DNA from 3 places in the Enterobacter adelaidei genome. Region 1 is predicted to be linked to each of the others. Evidence: predicted binding sites of a transcription regulator. Region 1 holds the regulator's gene; each other region holds the start of a gene.
What was found. The regulator sigma-54, encoded in region 1, starts transcription at its own class of promoters, with help from an activator protein. The targets are predictions, from matches to a motif close to GTTGGCACANNTTTCGCTNT.
Positions count from the first base shown of each region.

Region 1 (3,280 bases):
CTTTCCGCAAGCGTCCGAGCCAGATCGGGTAACAACACGACCGGCAGGTTATCTACGCAGTAAAAACCCATGTCTTCCAGCGCGCGCAGAGCAACGGATTTCCCCGACCCTGAACGGCCACTGACAATCATCAGTACCATGTTCCGTTTCTCCTCAGGACAACAGATGTGAAAGCCATCTCCTGGTTATGCATCATCCTGATTGCCTTCTGCTTCAGTGATAATTTGATAGAGCTCTTCATCACTTTGGGCTGAGCGCAGTCGACGGCAAATGGTTTTATCAGCCAGGCGTTTTGCGACCAGAGAAAGCGTATGCAGGTGGGTTTTCGTCTGGTCAGCAGGCACCAGCAGCGCGAAGAGGAGATCGACGGGCTGGTTATCAATGGCATCGAAGGCGATAGGGGTTTCCAGTTGCACAAACACACCGACGGCACGCAAGGTGTCTTCTTCCAGTTTGCCATGCGGGATCGCGATGCCATTGCCGATGCCGGTACTGCCCATCTTTTCACGGGTCAGGATAGCTTCGAACACTACCTGCGGCGGCAGGCCCAGCTGTTTTGCGGCCAGTTCACTGATGATCTCCAGCGCACGCTTTTTGCTCTGGCAGTGAACTGCACTGCGGGTACATTCCTGGTTAAGGACATTGCTCAGTTGAAGAGCGGAATCGTTGTTCATCATAATTTCACCTAAGCGCTAACTGTACAAATGGCCCGTTGTGTTTCACAACAGGCCGTCCTGCACCCGTTAACTGCCCGGACAATTAGTGTTGTTTCAGTTTATCTTTATGTTTATTAAGCTGTCGCGCAAGCTTATCAATCAAGCCGTCGATAGCCGCATACATGTCTTGCCCTTCCGCACTGGCATGGAGTTCACCCCCGTTGACGTGCAGGGTTGCATCCGAGATATGAGTCACTTTCTCCACTTTCAACACAATATAGACCTGATTGATCCTTTCGAAATACTGCTCGAGTTTTGCAAACTTCGCGTTCACGAAGTCGCGTAAAGCCTCAGTAATTTCGACGTTTTGTCCAGTGATGTTGAGCTGCATAGTGTCTTCCTTATCGGTTGTGTCAAACCAGCTGTTTACGCTGGTTGGACGGCGGAATGGATAAAGACTCTCGATACTTCGCAACAGTACGACGTGCCACCATAATACCCTGGTCGGACAGCATGGTGGTTAACTTACTGTCACTCAGTGGCTTCGCGGGGTTCTCCGCGGCGATCAACTTCTTCACCAGTGCGCGAATTGCCGTTGACGACGCTTCACCGCCGCCCTCGGTATTCACATGACTGGAGAAGAAATACTTAAGCTCAAAAATACCGCGTGGACTGTGCAGATACTTCTGCGTGGTGACGCGGGAAATGGTTGATTCATGCATCTCGACGGCCTGGGCAATATCTGCCAGTACCATCGGTTTCATATACTCTTCACCCTGCTCAAAGAAAGCCTGCTGCTGTTCGACAATACAGCGGCTGACGCGGAGCAGCGTATCATTTCGGCTCTCCAGACTTTTGATCAACCATCGTGCTTCCTGCAGATTGCTACGAATATATTGGTTGTCAGAGTCGTTTCGTGCGCTGGTGCACATGGAGGCATACTGCTGGTTGATTTGCAGGCGAGGGATGCTGTCAGAGTTCAGTTCAACGACCCAGCGGCCATTGTGTTTTCTGACCAGCACATCCGGGATCACGTACTCGGGTTCGCTGGTCTGGATCGACTGTCCGGGGCGTGGATCGAGCGACTGGATCAGATTCACCGCTTCTTTCAGCACCTCTTCTTTCAGGCGTGTGACGCGCATCAGGGTGCGGAAATCGTGGTTAGCCAACAGATCCAGATGATCGCTAATGATAACGCGCGCCTCATCAATCCATGGCGTCTCTTTGCTGAACTGAGAAAGCTGGATCAGCAGGCAGTCGCGTAGATCTTTTGCCGCCACACCGACCGGATCGAAACGCTGGATACGCTTCAGAACGGCTTCAACTTCCTCAAGCTCTATCTCGTCGTCGCCCATGCTTTCCAGAATATCGTCCAGCGTGACGGTTAAATAGCCCGTGTCGTCAACGGCATCGACAATTGACGTGGCAATCGCGCGGTCGGTATCGGAGAAGGGGGTCAGTTCCACCTGCCACATCAGATAATCCTGTAGCGACTGGGTGGTTTCACCCTGATAGACCGGTAGCTCATCATCCTGGTAGTCTGCACGCGTACCGGAAGGGGTTCCGGCGGTGTAGATTTCATCCCAGCTGGCATCCAGCGGAAGCTCGTCCGGCATCTCTTTTTGTTCGAGTGCATCAGCGGTATCGAGCGCTTCTGTATCCTGCGACTGCTGGGTATCTACCTCGTCATGAAGATCGGTTTGTTCCAGCAGCGGATTGCTGTCCAGCGCCTGCTGGAGCTCCTGCTGGAGTTCTAACGTGGACAGTTGCAACAGGCGAATTGCCTGCTGTAGCTGCGGCGTCATCGCCAGTTGTTGGCTGAGCCTTAATTGCAAACCTTGCTTCATGTTCAGAGCATTTTTCTCCGGTTCGGCGTTACGTTACCTCTACCCTATCAGAGTCTGAAGTCTTCCCCAAGATAGACGCGCTTAACATGATCATCTTCGAGGATCTGCTGCGGCGTACCGTGGGCGATCAGATTGCCCTGGCTCACAATATAGGCGCGTTCACACACGGCCAGCGTTTCACGCACGTTGTGGTCAGTGATCAGTACGCCAAGCCCGCTGTCGCGCAGGTGTTCAATGATACGTTTAATGTCGATAACGGAGATGGGGTCAACGCCCGCAAACGGTTCATCCAGAAGGATAAATTTCGGGTTTGCGGCCAGCGCACGCGCGATTTCAACGCGGCGACGTTCACCCCCGGAGAGCGCCTGACCGAGGCTGTCACGCAGGTGCTCAATGTGGAATTCTTCCATCAGCTCGTTGGCACGATCCTGTCGCTGTTCGCTGGTCAGGTCGTTACGAATTTGTAGAACCGCCATCAGGTTATCGTAAACGCTAAGACGACGGAAAATAGAGGCTTCCTGCGGCAGATAGCCGATTCCGCGACGCGCGCGAGCGTGCAACGGCAGAAGGCTGATGTCTTCATCGTCAATAACAATGTTGCCGGCATCGCGCGGCACAATGCCAACGACCATGTAAAACGTGGTGGTTTTACCCGCACCGTTAGGGCCAAGCAGGCCAACAATTTCGCCGGAGTTGACGGTCAGACTGACATCTTCTACGACACGGCGGCCCTTATAGGCCTTCGCGAGATTTTTTGCAGTTAATGTTGCCATAACG
Region 1 covers NZ_CP154353.1:4,122,490-4,125,769, reverse strand. Annotated here, with positions in the region: gene rapZ (RNase adapter RapZ) at 1-140, opposite strand, end outside; gene ptsN (PTS IIA-like nitrogen regulatory protein PtsN) at 186-677, opposite strand; gene hpf (ribosome hibernation promoting factor) at 760-1,047, opposite strand; gene rpoN (RNA polymerase factor sigma-54) at 1,070-2,503, opposite strand; gene lptB (LPS export ABC transporter ATP-binding protein) at 2,551-3,276, opposite strand.

Region 2 (3,280 bases), 1.5 Mb from region 1:
CGCGATGCTGGTGGCGATGTTCAGCCTCGACTGGCGTATGGCACTGGTGGCGATCACCATCTTCCCGGCGGTGTTGATTGTGATGATTATCTATCAACGTTACAGCACTCCCATTGTGCGTCGGGTGCGAGCCTATCTGGCCGATATTAATGATGGCTTCAATGAAGTGATCAACGGCATGAGCGTCATCCAGCAGTTCCGCCAGCAGGCACGTTTTGGCGAGCGGATGGGCGAAGCCAGTCGTTCACACTATATGGCGCGTATGCAGACGCTGCGGCTTGACGGTTTCCTGTTACGCCCGCTGTTGAGCCTCTTCTCCGCGCTGGTGCTCTGTGGTCTGCTCATGCTGTTTGGCCTGACCACTCACGGAACCATTGAGGTTGGGGTCCTGTATGCTTTTATCAGCTACCTTGGCCGCCTTAACGAACCGTTGATTGAGCTTACGACACAGCAGTCGATGCTCCAGCAGGCCGTCGTGGCAGGGGAGCGAGTGTTCGAGTTGATGGACAGACCGCGTCAGACCTACGGCAACGATGACCGCGCGCTGCAAAGCGGGGCCATTGCCTTTGATAACGTCTCGTTTGCTTATCGCGAAGACCGGCTGGTATTACAGGACATCACGCTGGATGTCCCGTCGCGGGGCTTTGTTGCGCTGGTGGGGCATACCGGCAGCGGTAAGAGTACGCTCGCAAGCCTGTTGATGGGTTACTACCCGCTAAGCCAAGGTGAAATTCGCCTCGACGGACGCCCGCTCGCGTCTCTCAACCATAATGTGTTACGTAAAGGCGTTGCAATGGTGCAGCAGGATCCGGTCGTGATGGCGGATACCTTCTACGCCAACGTGACGCTGGGTCGGGACTATACCCATGAACAGGTCTGGGATGTGCTGGAGAAAGTGCAGCTGGCAGAGCTGGCTCGTGGGTTCAGCGACGGGATCAATACGAAGCTGGGTGAGCAGGGGAACAATCTCTCTGTTGGGCAAAAACAGCTTCTGGCGCTGGCGCGGGTACTGATTGAAACGCCGCAAATTTTGATTCTGGACGAAGCAACGGCCAGTATTGATTCCGGTACCGAACAAGCTATCCAGCAGGCACTTGCCGCCGTGCGTGACCATACGACGCTGGTGGTAATTGCCCACCGCCTTTCCACGATTGTTGAGGCGGATACTATTCTGGTGCTGCACCGTGGACAAGCCGTTGAGCGCGGTACACACCGGGAGTTGCTGGAAGCAAAAGGGCGCTACTGGCAGATGTACCAGTTGCAACTGGCAGGCGAAGAGCTGGCTGCCAGCGTGCGCGAGGAAGAGTCACTGAGCGCCTGACGCACCAAAATGAGGCGGCGCACTAACAGTCATTCCTGTTGGTGCAAAACTGAAACGCACCGTGCACCGGCATGGTGCGTTTTTTTTCACCCGTTTGTTGATCAAGGCCGCGTAACGCTCCTTGCACCGCGATTCACCCTGTTTTTCATTTCTGGCACACCCCTTGCAATATCCTCTGCGTTAGCTGCGGCCATTACCGAATTCTGACTGGAGGGGATCTATGAAGCTGGTTACGGTTGTAATCAAACCATTCAAACTCGAAGACGTGCGTGAAGCGTTGTCTTCAATGGGTATTCAGGGACTGACTGTCACCGAAGTGAAAGGCTTTGGTCGTCAGAAAGGTCATGCCGAGCTTTATCGCGGGGCGGAATACAGCGTTAACTTCCTGCCAAAAGTAAAAATTGATGTCGCGATTGCTGATGACCAGCTTGATGAAGTCATCGATGTGATCAGCAAAGCGGCCTACACCGGCAAAATTGGCGACGGCAAAATTTTCGTTGCCGAACTGCAGCGCGTCATTCGCATCCGTACCGGCGAATCTGACGAAGCGGCACTGTAAGTAACTCCTGGCACACAGTGATAGGGATCGAGAAAATGAAGATAGCAACACTTAAAACGGGTCTGGGTTCGCTGGCACTGCTGCCGGGCCTGGCGCTGGCTGCTGCTCCTGCGGTGGCAGACAAAGCCGATAACGCCTTTATGATGATCAGCACCGCGCTGGTGCTGTTCATGTCTATTCCGGGCATCGCGCTGTTTTACGGCGGCCTGATCCGTGGCAAAAACGTTCTCTCCATGCTGACGCAGGTTGCCGTGACGTTTGCACTGGTCTGCGTGCTATGGGTGGTTTACGGTTACTCGCTGGCCTTCGGCACGGGCAACGCCTTCTTTGGCAACTTCGACTGGGTGATGCTGAAAAATATTGAGCTGACCGCGCTGATGGGTAGTTTCTATCAGTACATTCATGTTGCTTTCCAGGGTTCGTTCGCCTGTATTACCGTGGGGCTGATTGTGGGCGCGCTGGCTGAACGTATTCGCTTCTCTGCGGTGCTGATTTTTGTCGTGGTCTGGCTGACGCTCTCCTATGTGCCAATTGCACACATGGTCTGGGGTGGTGGTCTGCTGGCAACGCACGGTGCGCTGGACTTCGCAGGTGGTACCGTTGTACACATCAACGCCGCGGTAGCGGGTCTGGTAGGGGCCTATCTGATTGGCAAACGTGTTGGCTTCGGTAAAGAGGCGTTCAAACCGCACAACCTGCCGATGGTCTTTACGGGTACTGCGATCCTCTACTTTGGCTGGTTCGGCTTCAACGCCGGTTCGGCAAGTGCCGCGAACGAAATTGCCGCACTGGCTTTCGTGAATACTGTGGTGGCAACGGCGGGTGCAATCCTCTCCTGGGTATTTGGTGAGTGGGCGGTGCGCGGTAAACCTTCCCTGCTGGGTGCCTGTTCAGGGGCGATTGCCGGTCTGGTTGGCATCACGCCAGCGTGTGGTTATGTAGGTGTAGGCGGTGCGCTGCTGGTCGGTCTGGTGTCCGGTCTGGCGGGTCTGTGGGGCGTGACTGCACTGAAACGTATTCTGCGCGTTGATGACCCTTGCGATGTGTTTGGTGTACACGGCGTGTGCGGCATCATCGGTTGTATCATGACAGGTATCTTCGCTGCGAAATCGCTCGGTGGTGTGGGCTACGCTGAAGGCGTCACCATGGTTCATCAGGTGCTGGTGCAGCTGGAAAGTATTGCTATCACCGTGGTGTGGTCTGCGGTTGTCGCGTTCATCGGCTACAAGCTGGCGGACATGACGGTCGGTCTGCGCGTACCGGAAGAGCAGGAACGCGAAGGTCTGGATGTGAACAGCCACGGCGAGAATGCGTATAACGCATGATCTGAGTGTCTTGCCGGGTGGCGGCTTCGCCTTACCCGGCCTACAACAGCACAAAACGTAGGCCCGGTAAGCGTC
Region 2 covers NZ_CP154353.1:1,008,510-1,011,789, forward strand. Annotated here, with positions in the region: gene AAHF05_RS04910 (SmdB family multidrug efflux ABC transporter permease/ATP-binding protein) at 1-1,321, shown strand, start outside; gene glnK (P-II family nitrogen regulator) at 1,542-1,880, shown strand; gene amtB (ammonium transporter AmtB) at 1,916-3,205, shown strand.
Region 2: glnK (P-II family nitrogen regulator) is a predicted target of sigma-54. The motif match lies at 1,472-1,491, and genes of this name have one in related genera.

Region 3 (3,280 bases), 1.7 Mb from region 1:
CTGCGCAGCCATATCCACCAGGCCGATGGTCGAGGCGATGGCCGAGTTTTTCACCAGGTTCATCATCTCAGAGGTCATCGGTGGAACGATAACGCGGTAGGCGTTAGGCAGCAGCACGTAACGGTAGGTTTGTGGCAGCGTTAAACCCATCGCCAGACCTGCATTTTTTTGTCCACGTGGCAATGACTGAATGGCGGCACGCACCTGCTCGCACACGCGCGCAGCGGTAAACAGCCCCAGACAGAGCATCGAGGAGACAAAGAACTGAACGTTAGGATCCAGTTCCGACTTGAACCACATGCCAATATTTTCCGGCAGCAGTTCAGGAATCACCAGATACCAGGTAAAGAACTGCACAATCAGCGGAACGTTACGAAACAGTTCAACGTACAAGGTGCCGAGGGTTGAAAGAAAGCGGTTAGGGACGGTACGCAAAATACCGAACAGCGAGCCGACAAGAAATGCGATGATCCATGCCGTTATGGATAAAGCGACAGTGACCTGAAAGCCGCTCCATAACCAGCCAAGATAGGTGGTGTTGCCGAACGGGGCTTGTTGCAGAAAGATGCCCCAGTTCCAGTCTATTGACATAATAAACTCCAGAAAAAAAAGGGTAGCAGCGCTACCCTCGAAGATTGGTGAGAAGCTCATTTTTCGCGCTGAGTGGGGAACGACCACTCAACGTATAGTCTGTCCATGCTTCCCGACAATCGAGAGGGCAGGAGATCCCGCCCCTGTTGTTCTAATTAGTTAAGAGCCTTGTCGTTTGGTGATTTGAACAGTGCTTTCATGTCGTCTGACAGTTCAAAGTTCATGTTCAGGTTTTTTGGTGGAATTGGGTTCTTGAACCACTTGTCGAACCATTTTTCCGCTTCGCCGGAAGTTTGTGCCTGGGCGATGGTGTCATCGATCAGTTTTTTGAACTCAGCGTCGTCTTTACGCAGCATGCAGCCATAAGCTTCTTTTGACTGTGCAGTTCCGACGATTTCCCAGTTGTCCGGTTTCTTCGCTTTCGCGCGTTCGCCCGCCAGCAGGGCGTCATCCATCATAAACGCGACGGCACGGCCACTTTCCAGGGTACGGAAGGAGTCGCCATGGTCTTTCGCGCTGATGATGCGCATATCCATTTTCTTCTCATCATTCAGTTTGTGCAGCAGCACTTCTGAGGTGGTACCGGAGGTGACAACGACCGCTTTGCCTTTCAGGTCAGCAAAATCTTTAATCTCGCCGCCTTTTTTGGTCAGCAGGCGGGTACCTACCACGAAGATGGTGTCAGAGAAAGCAGCCTGTTTCTGACGCTCAAGGTTGTTGGTGGTGGAGCCACACTCAAAATCAAAGGTGCCGTTTTGCAGCAGTGGAATACGGTTTTGTGAAGTGATTGGGATCAGCTTCACCTGCAGGTCAGGTTTGTTCAGCTTTTTCTTCACGGCTTCAACGATGGCGTTGGAGTAATCCTGTGAATAACCCACGACTTTTTGCGTGTTGTCGTAGTAAGAGAACGGAACAGAAGATTCACGGTGGCCGACCACGATCACGCCGTTTTTGGCGATCTTGTCGAGAGTGCTCCCGGCAGCCGGAGCGTCTTCAGCGTGAACCACGCCTGCAGACATCCCCATCACCAGCATTGCTGTGGCCAGTTTACGTAATTGCATACCCAACTCCTTTTTTATCAGCGCCAGAGACGCATTGATACCCATTGTGATGTTGTTATATCTCGCGCTATGCGAGTGCAGTGTTATGCAAACTTGTTAACATTTAGTCTGGCTTAATGTAAAGATTTTGCTGCGTTATTGTTTATTTTTGCGAAGCGCGCCGCACCATTCAGAGGCAAAAATCTCTCGTTGCACCGTTTCGGTGCTACCGATGATCTACGCTGGTGCGACCAGGTTGCGCGTTAAGCCAAACTGCGTTTACCTGAATAAACAAAGCAATAGGCGTGCCAGAATTGGAGTCTGGAGGGGATGGTAGGATGGTAGCAACAGTATGGAAAAGTTGACCGGGTAAGCGTCAACGCCACCCGGCAACATAAGGTAAGGTTATTTACGACGCTGACGAAGACTCATCAACACCGCACCAAAACCAAACAGCGCGGTCAGGATCCACAGCGGCCAGTTGCCGGTGCGGGCGTACGGCGTCAGTCCCGTGGTTGGCGTGACGTTGGTGGTCAGCACCTCACGGGTAAACTGCGGGATCATGGCCTGAATTTCACCCTGTGGGCCAATTACGGCGGTGATGCCGTTGTTGGTGCTACGCAGCAGTGGACGCGCCAACTCCAGGGAACGCATTCGCGCCATCTGGAAGTGTTGCCATGGGCCAATCGACTTACCAAACCACGCGTCATTGGAGATGGTCAGAAGGAAGTCCGTATCCGGGCGGAAGTTATCGCGTACCTGCTCGCCGAGGATAATTTCGTAGCAAATGGCGGCGGTCAGGGCAAAACCGTGCGCATGCAGCTGTGGCTGAACGTATGGACCACGGCTGAAAGAGGACATCGGCAGGTCAAAGAACGGTGCCAGCGGGCGCAGAATGGACTCCAGCGGGACAAATTCACCAAACGGAACCAGGTGGTTTTTGTTATAGCGGTTAGTGGAGTTGTAGCTGTATTCGCTGTCCTTGCCGAGCGTGATGATCGTGTTGTACGTGTCATAACGGTTCTGCGGATTCAGACGCGCATCGACAATCCCGGTAATCAGCGTACTGCCACGCGCACGCAGCAAATTATCCATCATGCTCAGGAACGGCTGCTGGTTGATCTCCAGGTCAGGAATGGCGGATTCCGGCCAGATAATCAGCTGGGATTTTCCCATCACCTGCTCGGTCGCACCGGCATAGATTTTCAGCGTGTTGATAAGCTGCTTTTCGTCCCACTTCATTGCCTGCGGGATATCACCCTGCACCATGGAAACCTGCGTAGCGCGTTCTGGCTCCAGCGTAAACCACTGGATGTAACTCAGCGGGAAAGGCAGGGCGAACAGTACCAGCGCTGTGACCAGCGGTTTCCAGTTGCGCGTGATAAGCGCAAGCACCAGCAGGCCACTGACAATCATCAACAGGAAGTTAATCGCCTCCACGCCCATCACCGGGGCCAGCCCTTTTAACGGGCCATCAATCTGACTGTATCCGAACTGCAACCACGGGAAACCGGTCAGCACCCAGCCGCGCAGGAATTCCGTAATTTGCCAGACCACCGGAGCCGCAATGGCAACCCGCACCCAGCTGGTTTTCGGCCACAGGCGGGAAAGAATACCGGCAAATAGGCCAGTATAGAGTGAAAGATACG
Region 3 covers NZ_CP154353.1:1,221,455-1,224,734, forward strand. Annotated here, with positions in the region: gene gltJ (glutamate/aspartate ABC transporter permease GltJ) at 1-591, opposite strand, end outside; gene AAHF05_RS05920 (amino acid ABC transporter substrate-binding protein) at 747-1,652, opposite strand; gene lnt (apolipoprotein N-acyltransferase) at 2,037-3,280, opposite strand, start outside.
Region 3: AAHF05_RS05920 (amino acid ABC transporter substrate-binding protein) is a predicted target of sigma-54. The motif match lies at 1,925-1,944, and genes of this name have one in related genera.